DNA from 3 places in the Luteimonas changyuni genome. Region 3 is predicted to be linked to each of the others. Evidence: predicted binding sites of a transcription regulator. Region 3 holds the regulator's gene; each other region holds the start of a gene.

Region 1 (4,328 bases), on a different contig from region 3:
TGATCGTGCAAACGCAGAGGGGCGCCGGATATCCCGGCGCCCCTTCTGTTTGAGCCGCTTCCCTGCATGAACGGGAAGCCGGGCGCGTGCCGTCAGCGCATCGCCTTCAGCTTGCGGCCGGTGGGTGCGGCAGCTGCCGGCACCGGAGCCACGGTTCCACGCGCGCGCGGATCACGCAGTCGCGGGTTGCGGGGCTCGCTCGCCGGTGGCGTGGCGAGTTCGCAGGTCGCGGGCGTGCTCGAGGTGAACAGCGCCTGGGTGCCCCATTCCGGATGGTCGATGAAGGGGTTGCGGTTGCCCTGGTGGGCGGCGACCACTTCGTTGCGGGCGCGCTCGGCGTCGTCCGGCGGGTCGGCAAGGTGCCATTCGACCAGGGTCGACAGCAGGCCCATGTAAGCCGGTGACGAGGTGGTGCCGACGATCCTGCTGCGGTCGTCGGTGAGTTCCAGGTCGGGCTCGGACTGGTTGGTGGTCGGGTGCGTGCCGCCCTCGTAGCGGATCGCCATGTACATCACCGCACGCGCCATGTCGCCCTTGCGCGCGCCCCAGGGTTCGAAGGAGCCCTGGTTGCCGTTCGGACCCATGACCCAGTTCGAATTGCCGGGATAGACGCCGGTGCCGCCGCCGCGGCCGTTGTTGAACTCCGTCGGCCGCTCGCCGCAGTTCGACGACTGTGGGCAATCGGCGAAGGGCATGTTGCCGCGGTTGGAGTTGTAGACCTCGTCGCTCAGGTAGAGCATGTGCGCGTCGGTATACGGCGAGTGCGGATAGCCCATGTCGCCCACCCGGTCCGGGAAGCCGAGCGAATTCGGCCAGGTGTGCTCGCGGTTGTACTTGTTGCTGCCGCCGCTGCCGGCACGGTCGGTGCCCTTGACGTAGCTGCGGTTGCGATAGACGTCGAGGATCTTGCCGGCGTCGTTGGGGTCCTCGTCGGCGACTTCGAGGATCGTCCAGGTGGTGATGCCGCTGCCGCTGTAGGGATAGGCGACATGGCCGCGGATGGTCTCGTGCAGCGAGCAGCGCAGCTGGTCGGGGCTGGAGTCGTTGACCAGGCCGTAGTAATCGCCGTCGCCGCCACCGCCGCCGCCGCCCGAACGCTTCACGTTGAAGTCGATGACGGTGTCGGCCTCGGGCGCAGCGTCGTCGAGATCGAGGATGAAGCCGGCGTCGACCCGCAGCGAACAGGCCTGGCCCGGCACCAGCGGAGACGAAGGCGTCAGGGTGAAGCTGGTCGCCTGCGCGACGTGATCGAGCCCGGGTGCGCGATGGCGGGCCGGGCCTTCGCAGGCCAGGGTGAACGCGCCGGGCTGGGCGGCCACCGGCTCGCTGAAGGTGACCTTGAGCTCGGCCGCGTACGGGAAGCTGCTGGAGCCCTGCGTCGGGAAGGTCTCGACCACCCGCGGCGCGGCATTGCCGGGCTCGCCGAAGGACTGGTCGTTGTTGCATGCGTCGAAGGTCTCGCTGGCGGCCTCCGCCCAGGCGAAGTCGGCGTAGACATTGCCGGTGCCGCCGAGCTGCAGCGAATGGCCGATCGGGGTGCTGCTCGGCTGCATGACGCCGATATCGGTGCTGCTCATGCCGGCGGCGGGGCCGTTGCTGGCGGTCATCACGCCTTCGTAGCTCAGGAACTGGACCACGGCGCCCTGCGGATCGACCAGGGCAATGCCGTCGGGCGCGCCGTTCTGCACGCCGTTCTCGGGGTAGTTCACCGTGGCGAAGCGGACCTTGCCGCCGCAGGCCGAGAGCGTGCCCTCGGGCAGGGTGTCGGTGTCGTAGGAAGCGCCGTTGCTGCCGTTGTAGAGCACCAGCTGGTAGCCGGCGAGGCTCTCTCCGGCGCTGCCGACGACCTCGATCGCCTCGCCGACGTCGGTGTCGATGTTGTCGTAGTGGATTTCGTTGATGAAGACTTCGGCCTGGGCCGGCAGCGTGGCGGCAACCGCCAGCGCGATCGCGCAGCAAAGCCGGGAACTGACAAGACGCATTGGGTAACTCCCCTTTGTGGACCACGCAATCTAACCGTCAAATATGACGACGGCCAGACAAGGACACACCATTCCGTCAATCTGCACGCCAGCGCGACGCGGCAATCGTATTCTTGTGCGGTCAAATCTCCCCATTCATCCAGGTCGTCCCATGCCCGCTCCGATCCGCCCCGCCATCCTCCGCGCCGGACTGGCCGCAGCCCTGTTCGCGCTCGCGCTGCCTGCCGCTGCCGCGACCGGCATCGAGGTCGCCGCCGGCGGCTCCAAGACCACCGAGCGCGAATTCACCAAAGTGGCCTCGGTCGCCTGGCTGCCGGAACTGCGGGAGCTGGACAACGCGGTACTCCGCGGCGAGGTTGGCGCCATCCACGTCGACGGCCGCGGCCAAGTGCGTGGCCGGGACCTGTCCGACAGCGTCGTGGTCGGCTTCGTCGGCCTGCGCTACGAGCGCACCGACAACGGCCTTACGCTTGGTGCCGGCGTCGGCGCCCAGTCGGGCGAGACGGACGCCCTGTCCGGCGATCCGCAGTTCGTCACCACCGCCGGCTGGCGCTGGGGCCGCTTCTCGCTGCTGCTGCGCCATATCTCGAACGCGAGCCTGCACGCCCCCAACAACGGCGAAACCATGGTTGTCGGCGCCTGGCGCTTCTGAGCCGCGTCTTTATTTCCCGCGGGGCCCTTGAACCCCGCCAACGCCCCCCCATCTTGCGGACATCCCGGCGCTGCCGGGTTTTCGCGGCGCGCGTTTTGGCACTCGGCAGGTCCGACTGCTAGACTCCGCGACCGATTCCTGTTTTTGTCAAGTAAAATCAATCACTTGTGAGGATTGTCATGAACCTGAAGCCGCTTTACGACCGCGTAGTGGTCAAGCCGATCGAAGCCGACGAAATCTCCGCCGGCGGCATCGTCATCCCCGACAATGCCAAGGAAAAGCCCACCAAGGGCGAAGTGATCGCCATCGGCGAGGGCAAGGCCCTGGACAACGGCAGCCTGCGCGCGCCGAAGGTCAAGGTCGGCGACAAGGTCATCTACGGCCAGTATTCGGGCTCGGCGTACAAGCACGAAGGCACCGAATACAAGATCGTCCGCGAGGACGACATCCTCGCCATCGTCGGCTGAGCGCGCGTCAAGCGCATCGCAACCCCCATTCCCTGATCCAGTTCCGAGGAAACAACAATGTCCGCGAAGGAAATCCGCTTCGGCGAAGACGCGCGCGCCAAGATGGTGCGTGGCGTCAACGTGCTTGCCAACGCCGTCAAGGCAACGCTTGGCCCCAAGGGCCGCAACGTCGTGCTCGACAAGAGCTTCGGCGCGCCCACGATCACCAAGGACGGCGTGTCCGTCGCCAAGGAGATCGAACTGGCCGACAAGTTCGAGAACATGGGCGCGCAGATGGTGAAGGAAGTCGCCTCGCGCACGTCCGATGACGCCGGCGACGGCACCACCACCGCGACCGTGCTGGCCCAGGCCTTCATCCGCGAGGGCATGAAGGCGGTCGCCGCCGGCATGAACCCGATGGACCTCAAGCGCGGCATCGACCAGGCCGTCAAGGCCGCCGTGGAAGAGCTGAAGAGCATCAGCAAGCCGTCGTCGACCTCGAAGGAAATCGCCCAGGTCGGCACCATCTCCGCCAACTCCGACGCCAACATCGGCGACCTGATCGCCCAGGCAATGGACAAGGTCGGCAAGGAAGGCGTGATCACGGTCGAGGAAGGTTCGGGCCTCGAGAACGAGCTCGACGTGGTCGAGGGCATGCAGTTCGACCGCGGCTACCTGTCGCCGTACTTCATCAACAACCAGCAGTCGATGTCGGCCGAGCTGGATGATCCCTTCATCCTGCTGCACGACAAGAAGATCTCCAATGTGCGCGACCTGCTGCCCGTCCTCGAGGGCGTGGCCAAGGCCGGCAAGCCGCTGCTGATCGTCGCCGAGGAAGTCGAGGGCGAAGCCCTGGCGACCCTGGTGGTGAACACCATCCGCGGCATCGTCAAGGTCGTGGCCGTCAAGGCCCCGGGCTTCGGCGACCGTCGCAAGGCGATGCTGGAAGACATGGCCATCCTCACCGGTGGCACCGTGATCAGCGAGGAAGTCGGCCTGTCGCTCGAGAAGGCGACCATCAACGACCTCGGCCGCGCGAAGAAGATCCAGGTCACCAAGGAAAACACCACGATCATCGACGGCGCGGGCGAAGGCTCGGGCATCGAAGGCCGCATCAAGCAGATCAAGGCGCAGATCGAAGAGACCTCTTCGGACTACGACCGCGAGAAGCTGCAGGAGCGCGTGGCCAAGCTGGCCGGCGGCGTGGCGGTGATCAAGGTCGGTGCCTCGACCGAGATCGAGATGAAG
Region 2 (4,328 bases), on a different contig from region 3:
TGGTCGCTCGACGTGGACCCCACCGACCTGTATTGAAGCGCGACCTCTTCCCCGTTGGATCCGCTGTTGTGGGGAAGAGGCTGCTCTATGGGCAGCTCTTCTGCAGGTGTGGAGCAGCTCTTCTGTGGGAGCCGCTATAGCGGCGATAGCTCCAACATCCTGCGGAATCGCTATCGCGGCTATAGCCGCTCCTACAAAACCAGTTGCAGCAGCAGCCATAACCGCGAAGCCCTTGCAGCAGCAGCTATAACCGCGAGGCCCTTGTGGGAGCAGCTATAGCTGCGATGGCCCGGTGTCCTGTGGGAGCCGCTATAGCGGCGATGGTCCGGTGTCCCGTGGACGGCGATCGCGGCTATAGCCGCTCCCACGAAGGCGATCTGGCAGGTCAGGGTTTTGGTGGGGTCTTGGCGGGCCTGGGGGCTTTGGCCGCGGGGGCTTTGGCCGCGCCGGGGGCCTTGGCCGCAGGGGCTTTGGCCGCGCCGGGGGCCTTGGCCGCAGGGGCCTTGGCCGCGCCGGTGGTTTTCGCCGCCCTGGGTGCGGAGGCCGCGCTGGTCGCTGCCTGTTTGCGCCCGCGCGCGCTGCGGCCGCGCACTTCGATCACCTGCCCCTGGCGGCGCACTTCGAACAGGCCGATCGCCTCGATCAGGTCGCTGAGCTTGCGGTAGCCATGGTTGCGCGAGTCGAACGAGCCCTGGTTGCCGATGTGGCTGCCGACCGCGCCCAGCTTCGACCAGCCATCTTCGCCCTGGGTCGCATCGACCGCGCCGCGCAGCAGGCGCACCAGGTCGGCATCGTGCTGCAGCTGCGCCGGCGAAGGCGCGGGCCGGGCATCGCCGTTGTCTTCGTCGGGCTCGCCCAGCTTCTCCAGGTACAGGAAGGTCGAACACGCCCGCACGAACGGCTCCGGCGTCTTCTCCTGGCCGAAGCCGTACACCGCCACGCCGTCGTTGCGCAGTCGCATCACCAGCGGGGTGAAGTCGGCGTCGGACGAGACGATCGCGAAGCCGTCGAGGTTGCCCGCGTACAGCAGGTCCATGGCGTCGATCACCATCGCCATGTCCGAGGCGTTCTTGCCGGTGGTGTAGGCGAACTGCTGGATCGGGCGGATGGCCCAGGTATGCAGGCACTTTTCCCAGCCCACCAGGTGCTGGCTCTTCCAGTTGCCATAGGCGCGGCGCACGTTGGCCACGCCGTGGCGCGCGATCTCGGCGAGGATCACTTCGATCTTCGACGCCGGCGCGTTGTCGGCGTCTATCAGCAGCGCGATGCGCTTTTCACGGTCGGACATGCGGGAGGATCCTCGACGGGCGCCGGAGTGGCGCGATGCGCGCACAATAGCAACCGGCGCACCGCCCTTCCCGCATGCGCAGGCCCTGGGCTACCTTGGGACGCCCACCACTCCACCGCCGGCCGCTGGCCCGTCGCTGCCATCGCCCCAGGCAGGAGCCTCCACGCATGATCGAAGTCGCCACCGCCAACCTGCTCGTCGCGCTGGCGGTGACCACCGCGGCGGGCCTCGCCACCGGCGTCGGTGGCCTGCTGGTCTTCGCGCAGGCACGGCCCAATGCGCGACTGCTCGCCTTTGGCCTGGCTTTCGCCGGCGGCGCGATGGTCTACGTGTCGCTGTCGGAGATCCTCAACAAGTCCATCGACTCCTTCAGCCAGGGCTATGGCGAGCGCCTCGGCTTCAGTTTCGGCACGATGACCTTCCTCGCCGGCGTCGGCCTGATCATGCTGGTCGACCGCCTGGTGCCGAACCCGCACGAGCGGCTCGAGGCCGACGACCCCTTCTTCCGCGAGCACAACGCCGCCTACATCAAGCGCGTCGGCCTGCTGACCGCGCTGGCGATCACCGTGCACAACTTCCCGGAAGGCCTGGCCACCTTTTTCGCCACGCTGGAAAACCCCGGCGTGGGCATGCCGCTGGCCTTCGCCATCGCCATCCACAACGTGCCCGAAGGCATCGCCATCGCGGTGCCGGTGTACTTCGCCACCAACAGCAAGGGCTATGCCTTCGGCGCCTGCCTGCTCTCGGGCCTGGCCGAGCCGCTGGGCGCGATCATCGGCTATGCGCTGCTGCGGCCCTGGCTGTCGGACGCGGTGTTCGGCAGCGTGTTCGGGATCATCGCCGGGGTGATGGTGTTCCTGGCGCTGGACGAGCTGTTGCCGGCGGCCAAGCGCTACGCCAAGGGCCACGAGACCGTGTACGGGCTGGTGAGCGGCATGGCCGTGCTGGCGATCAGCCTGGTGCTGTTCAAATGGTGAGCGACGTCCCGCACCAGGGTCGCAGCGGATAAGCGCGGCGGAACGAAAAAGCCCGGCCTGGGCCGGGCTTTCCAGGGGCGATCCGCGCCGCGATCAGGCCGCGAACAGCGCCTTCATCTTCTTCAGCGCGTTGGCCTCGACCTGGCGGATGCGCTCGGCGGAGACGCCGTACTCGTCGGCCAGCTCCTGCAGGGTGACCTTGTTGTCGGCGTCCAGCCAGCGGCGCTTGACGATGTCGCGCGAGCGCTCGTCCAGCCGCGACATGCCCTCGCGCAGCAGTTCGAGCTGGCTGGACTGGCTGTCTTCGCGCTCATAGGCCTGCGAAGGATCCTCGTCGCGCGACATCAGGTAGGCGGCCGGCGCCGGCGGCGCACGCTCGTCGTCCTCGTCGGCGGACATGTCGAAGCCGATGTCGCGCCCGGACAGGCGCGACTCCATCTCCAGCACCTCGCGCTCGGAGACGTTGAGGTCCTTGGCCACCGCGCTGACCTCGGCGGCGTTGAGCCAGCCCAGGCGCTTCTTGCTGCGGCGCAGGTTGAAGAACAGCTTGCGCTGCGCCTTGGTGGTGGCGACCTTGACGATGCGCCAGTTCTTGATGATGTACTCGTGCATCTCGGCGCGGATCCAGTGCACCGCGAACGAGACCAGGCGCACGCCGACATCCGGGTCGAAGCGCTTCACCGCCTTCATCAGGCCGATGTTGCCCTCCTGGATCAGGTCGCCCAGCGGAAGGCCGTAGCCGTTGTAGCCGCGGGCCACGTGGACCACGAAGCGCAGGTGCGACATCACCAGGTCACGGGCGGCACCGAGGTCTTCCTCATCGTGGAAGCGACGGGCAAGCGCCTGTTCGTCTTCCACCGTGAGGATGGGGATCTGGTGCACCGCGCCGATGTACGCGTCCAGCGAGCCGAGCGCGCTGGGGATCGGCAGGTTGTTGGGAACGAGCGGGTAGCTGGGGGCGGTTGCAGTCATGGCAGCGATTTTAGCAGTGGCCTGTTAAGACTGCTAAACGATGAATAAGTTCATTCATCCTGCAGATAGAACAATAAACGGCCTAATTCACGACTCGCCGCGTTCAGAGCTCCAATCGCGGCCAGGGGGAAGCCGCGGGAGCGCGCCCCGGTCCGGTGCGGCTCAGGGCGCGCCGGCCATCAAAGGCCTCCGGCGGCATCCACCTCCCTGAGGAAAGCGCGCTGCTCCCGCCAGCGCCGGCGGCGCTTCAGGCGCCGCGTCGCGCCAGCGCCCAGCGGTACAGGGCGACATCGCCGGCGTGGTGGCGTTCGATTCGGGCCTGCAGCTGCGGACCGATGTCGTAACCCGACTCCCCGCACTCCGGGTTCACCAGTTCGGCAGCGTCCACCGCCTCCCAGCCCAGGCGCCGCGCGAGGCGCTCGAGGTCGGCATGGTAGTGCTCGGTGATGCCGATGAAATCAAAGCCCTCGGGGTCGAAGCCCCACAGGTACTGCCGGTAGACGTCGCGCATCTCCGGCCCAAGCGCGAAGCGTTCGAACGTCCACTGTTCGCGCAGCATCCGGTTGCGCAGCGGCTGGGCGGGGTCGTCGCCGTCGTAGTCGCGGCGCCAGAACGCGTAATGCGAGGCCAGGCGCTGCACGGGGTCGCGCATCCATGTGATCCAGCGCGCCGGCCGCCGGCCCAGCGCGATGCGGTATTTCAAGGCCAGGAAATGCCCATGGATGCAGGTCGCATCGACCGGGACGCCTCCGCGCAGCGCCAGGCCGCCACGCACCGCGTGCTTGCGCCTGCGCAGCGCGCCGTACTGCATGGGCAGGTCGGCATAGTCATCGCGATAGCCGTCGCCATTGGCTGCGCGCAGGGTTTCGGCAAAGCTGGTCCCTGCGGTCTTGGGCAGGTGCAGGGACACCAGCAGCGGCATGTCCATCACATCGCCTCCAGCTCCGCCCTCGGCGGCAGCGACCAGTCCAGCGCTGCGCCGCCGTTGCGGGCGAGGTATCTGTTGGCCGCGGAGAAGTGCCCGCAGCCCAGGAAGCCGCGGTGCGCGGACAGTGGCGACGGATGCGTGCTGCGCAGCACGCGGTGCCGAT
Region 3 (4,328 bases):
ATGGCGGACTCGACGCGACCGATCACATCGCCCGGGACCTTGTCGCCGTTGTCCTTGATCGCGCTGCGGGTGCCGTGCACCAGGGCATCGGCCTGGTTGCGGGCGCCGACCAGCTCGTGGAACTTCTTGTCGTCCTCGCGGTGCGCCTCGGCGTCGGCGACCATCCGCTGGATCTCGTCGTCGGACAGGCCGGAGCCGGCCTTGATCTCGACCTTCTGCTCCTTGCCGGTCTTCTTGTCCTTGGCGGTGACGTGGACGATGCCGTTGGCGTCGATGTCGAACGACACCTCCACCTGCGGCATGCCGCGCGGCGCGGAATCGATGCCGGACAGGTCGAACTTGGCCAGCGACTTGTTGTAGCGGGCCTGCTCGCGCTCGCCCTGCAGCACGTGCACCGTCACCGCGGACTGGTTGTCCTCGGCGGTGGAAAAGGTCTGCGAGGCCTTGGTCGGGATGGTGGTGTTCTTCTCGATGATCTTGGTGAACACGCCGCCCAGGGTCTCGATGCCGAGGCTCAGCGGGGTGACGTCGAGCAGCAGCACGTCCTTGACGTCGCCGGCCAGCACGCCGCCCTGGACCGCGGCGCCGATGGCGACCGCCTCGTCGGGGTTCACGTCCTTGCGCGGCTCCTTGCCGAAGAACTCGGCCACCGCCGCCTGCACCTTGGGCATGCGGGTCTGGCCGCCGACCAGGATCACGTCGTTGATGTCGCTGGCGCGCAGGCCGGCGTCGTTGAGCGCCGTGCGGCAGGGTTCGATCGTCTTCTTGACCAGGTCTTCCACCAGCGCCTCGAGCTTGGCCCGGGTCAGCTTGATGTTCAGGTGCTTCGGACCGGAGGCGTCCGCAGTCACGTACGGCAGGTTGACCTCGGTCTGCTGCGCGGTGGAGAGCTCGATCTTCGCGCGTTCGGCGGCGTCCTTCAGGCGCTGCAGGGCGAGCGGATCCTTGCGCAGGTCTATCCCGGAGTCCTTGTTGAATTCCTCGACCAGGTAGTCGATGACGCGCTTGTCGAAGTCCTCGCCGCCGAGGAAGGTGTCGCCGTTGGTGGCCAGCACCTCGAACTGCTTCTCGCCGTCGACCTCGGCGATCTCGATGATCGACATGTCGAAGGTGCCGCCGCCGAGGTCGTACACGGCGATCTTGCGGTCGCCGCCGTCCTTGTCCAGGCCATAGGCCAGCGCGGCCGCGGTCGGCTCGTTGATGATGCGCTTGACGTCGAGGCCGGCGATGCGGCCGGCGTCCTTGGTCGCCTGGCGCTGCGAGTCGTTGAAGTACGCCGGCACCGTGATCACGGCCTCGGTCACCTTCTCGCCCAGGTAGTCCTCGGCGGTCTTCTTCATCTTCTCGAGGATGCGCGCGGAGACTTCCTGCGCCGACAGCTTCTTGCCGTCGCTGGTCTGCACCCAGGCGTCGCCGTTGTCGTGCTCGACGATCGCGTACGGGACCAGGCCGAGGTCCTTCTTGACCTCGGCGTCGGTGAACTTGCGGCCGATCAGGCGCTTGACCGCATAGAAGGTGTTCTTCGGGTTGGTGACGGCCTGGCGCTTGGCGGACGCGCCGACCAGCACTTCGCCGTCCTTGGTGTAGGCGACGACGGACGGGGTCGTGCGGTCGCCTTCGCTGTTCTCGATGACGCGGGCCTTGCCGCCGTCCATGATCGCCACGCAGGAGTTGGTCGTGCCGAGATCGATGCCGATGATCTTTGCCATGGGAATATGCCTCTATGTCTGGATTCGGGGGGCGGCGATGCCGCCGATGACTGCTATCTGGGGATTGGCCACCACGCCTTCAAGCGCCAGCGGCCGCCGGAATCAACCGGCAGGGGTTCAATCGACGCTCAGTCGTCGTTCGACACCGCGACCAGGGCCGGGCGCAGCAGCTGCTCGTTGAGGCGGTAGCCCTTCTGGAACAGCTGGGCCACGGCGCCGGCGTCGACGTCGGGGGCCTCGACCACGCTCATCGCCTGGTGCAGATCGGGATTGAAGACCTCGTTGGCAGCCGGGGCGATTTCGTACAGGCCCTGGTTGCCGGTGACCCGGCGCAGCTCGCGCAGGGTCAGCTCGATGCCTTCGCGCAGCGGGCCGTTGCTCCCGGCAGCAGCCAGCGCCGCGTCCAGGCTGTCGAATACCGGCAGCAGGTCGCCCAGGATCTGCTTGTTGGCGAAGCGGCAGGCGTTCTGGACATCGCGCTCCAGCCGGCGGCGCTGGTTTTCAAGGTCGGCGCGGTCGATCAGCGACTGCGCGCGCACCTGCTCCAGCTCGGCGCGGAGGGTTTCGATCACGTCTTCCAGCGGAAGCTCGTCTGCGGGCGCCTCGGCGGCGTGGTCGGGCGTCTGTTCGGTGGTCATCGCTGTCCTGGGTCCGGAGTGTCTCGGTCCGCACTGAGTGGGGATGCCGCGTCGGGATTCAAGGCGGCGCCGAGGACCTCGGCGGTCGCCTGGACCACCGGGATCACCCGCTCGTAGGCCATGCGCGTGGGGCCGATCACCCCCAGCACCCCCAGGACGCGACCGCCGGCGCCGTAGGGCGCGGTCACCAGCGACATCCCGGCCAGCGGCGCGATCCCGGTTTCCTCGCCGAAGAACACGCGCACGCCCTGGGCCTTCACCGTGCGTTCGAGCAGCTGCAGAATCTCGCGTTTCTCCGTGAACGCGTCGAACAGGCCGCGCAGGCGGTCAAGGTCGGCAAGGTCCTGGAGCCCCAGCAGGCGCGCCTGCCCGGCAACCACCATGTCTTCGCTACCGGGTACCAGCACCTGTTCGGCCAGGTCGGTGGTGGCGCGAAGCAGGCCCTCCATCTCGCTGCGGGCGCTGCGGAGCCCTTCGACCAGCGCCGCGCGGATCCGCGCCAGCGGCTGGCCGGCGAAGTGGGCATTGAGGTAATTGGCCACCCGCTCCAGCTCGGCGGCGTCATAGGCGCGCCGGGTATGGACGATCCGGTTCTGGACCTCGTGGTCGGCGAACACCACGATCGCCATCACCCGCTGTCCGTCCAACGGCACGAAGTCGATCTGGCGGAAGGCGAACTGCTCGCGCCCGGGCACGCTGACCACGCCGACGAAACGGGTCATCGCCGAGACCAGCTCCGAGGCGCTGCCCAGCAGCGTCTGGGTCCCGGCACTGGCCGCCAGGCTGCCGCGCATGCGCATGAACTCCTCCTCCTCCAGCGGGCTGAGCTGGAGCAGCGAGTCGACGAACACGCGGTAGCCGCGGGCCGTGGGCACGCGCCCGGCCGAGGTGTGCGGCGCCGACAGCAGGCCCACTTCCTCCAGGTCGGACAGGATGTTGCGCACCGTGGCCGCGCTCACGTCGAGGCCGGCGTGGCGGACCAGGGTCTGCGAACCGACCGGCTCGCCGTCGCGGATATGGCGCGCGATCAGGGTGCGCAGCAGCTGGCGCGCGCGCGGGTCGAGGGGATCGGAACGGCGTCGGGACATGCCGCGGGTATACGTCCGATGCGCACGTGTCGCAAGCCGCCGGCTCGAATCGGCACGATCCGGCGATGACAGGCCGTGCATCTCCACGGCACAATCCGCGCACCATGCTCAAGCGACTGTCGATCAAGGATTTCGCCGTTGTCTCCGCCACCGAACTCGAGTTCGGGCCGGGGCTGACCGTCGTGTCGGGCGAGACCGGCGCGGGCAAGTCGCTCATCGTCGATGCCCTCGGCTTCCTGTCCGGGCTGCGCGCCGACGCCGGCATGGTCCGCCACGGCGCACGCCGCGCCGAACTCGACGCCGAGTTCGACCTCGGCGATTCGCCCCTGGCGCTGGACTGGCTGCGCGAACAGGAGTTCGACGACGGCCAGGCCTGCCAGCTGCGGCGCACCCTCCGCGCCGACGGCGGCTCGCGGGCGTGGGTCAACGGCCGCCCCGCCACCCTGTCGCAGCTGGGGGCGCTGGCGGCGCTGCTGGTCGAGATCCACGGCCAGCACGAACACCAGGCGCTGCTGTCGCGCGGCAGCCAGCTGGTCCTGCTCGATGCCTTCGGGCGCCACGAGGCCGAGCTGGCCGCGGTGGCCACGGCGGCGCACGCGTGGTCGTCATTGCTGCAGGAGCGCGCACGGCTCAGCGCCGCCGGCGACGTCTCCGACCGCATCGACTTCCTTGAGCACCAGCACGCCGAGCTCGAGCGCGAGGTGCTCGAACCCGATGCCATCGAAGAACTGGTGGCCGCGCACCGGCGCCAGGCGCATGCCACCGAACTGGTCGAGGCCTGCGATGCCGCGCTTGAGCGCCTGGGCGGCGACGGGTCGCTGCCGGCCGTGGTCCAGCAGCTGCGCGGCGCGCTCGCGCGGATGCAGGCCCATGAATCGCGCCTGGGCGAAGTG

Evidence for each region. The regulator HrcA, encoded in region 3, represses chaperone genes, less so after heat shock. The targets are predictions, from matches to a motif close to TTNGCACTCNNNNNNNNNGAGTGCNAA.
Region 1: the regulator HrcA is predicted to act here: its motif matches at 2,730-2,756, upstream of groES (co-chaperone GroES).
Region 2: the regulator HrcA is predicted to act here: its motif matches at 3,248-3,274, upstream of rpoH (RNA polymerase sigma factor RpoH).

What each region holds. Positions count from the first base shown of each region.
Region 1 covers NZ_JBCLUZ010000010.1:101,446-105,773, forward strand. Annotated here, with positions in the region: gene WCD84_RS06230 (hypothetical protein) at 1-3, shown strand, start outside; gene WCD84_RS06235 (endonuclease) at 93-1,982, opposite strand; gene WCD84_RS06240 (acyloxyacyl hydrolase) at 2,134-2,634, shown strand; gene groES (co-chaperone GroES) at 2,814-3,101, shown strand; gene groL (chaperonin GroEL) at 3,159-4,328, shown strand, end outside.
Region 2 covers NZ_JBCLUZ010000001.1:170,165-174,492, forward strand. Annotated here, with positions in the region: gene WCD84_RS00795 (primosomal protein N') at 1-36, shown strand, start outside; gene WCD84_RS00800 (NYN domain-containing protein) at 386-1,288, opposite strand; gene zupT (zinc transporter ZupT) at 1,456-2,265, shown strand; gene rpoH (RNA polymerase sigma factor RpoH) at 2,359-3,237, opposite strand; gene WCD84_RS00815 (hypothetical protein) at 3,485-4,165, opposite strand; gene ung (uracil-DNA glycosylase) at 4,165-4,328, opposite strand, start outside.
Region 3 covers NZ_JBCLUZ010000004.1:132,572-136,899, forward strand. Annotated here, with positions in the region: gene dnaK (molecular chaperone DnaK) at 1-1,709, opposite strand, end outside; gene grpE (nucleotide exchange factor GrpE) at 1,838-2,347, opposite strand; gene hrcA (heat-inducible transcriptional repressor HrcA) at 2,344-3,435, opposite strand; gene recN (DNA repair protein RecN) at 3,540-4,328, shown strand, end outside.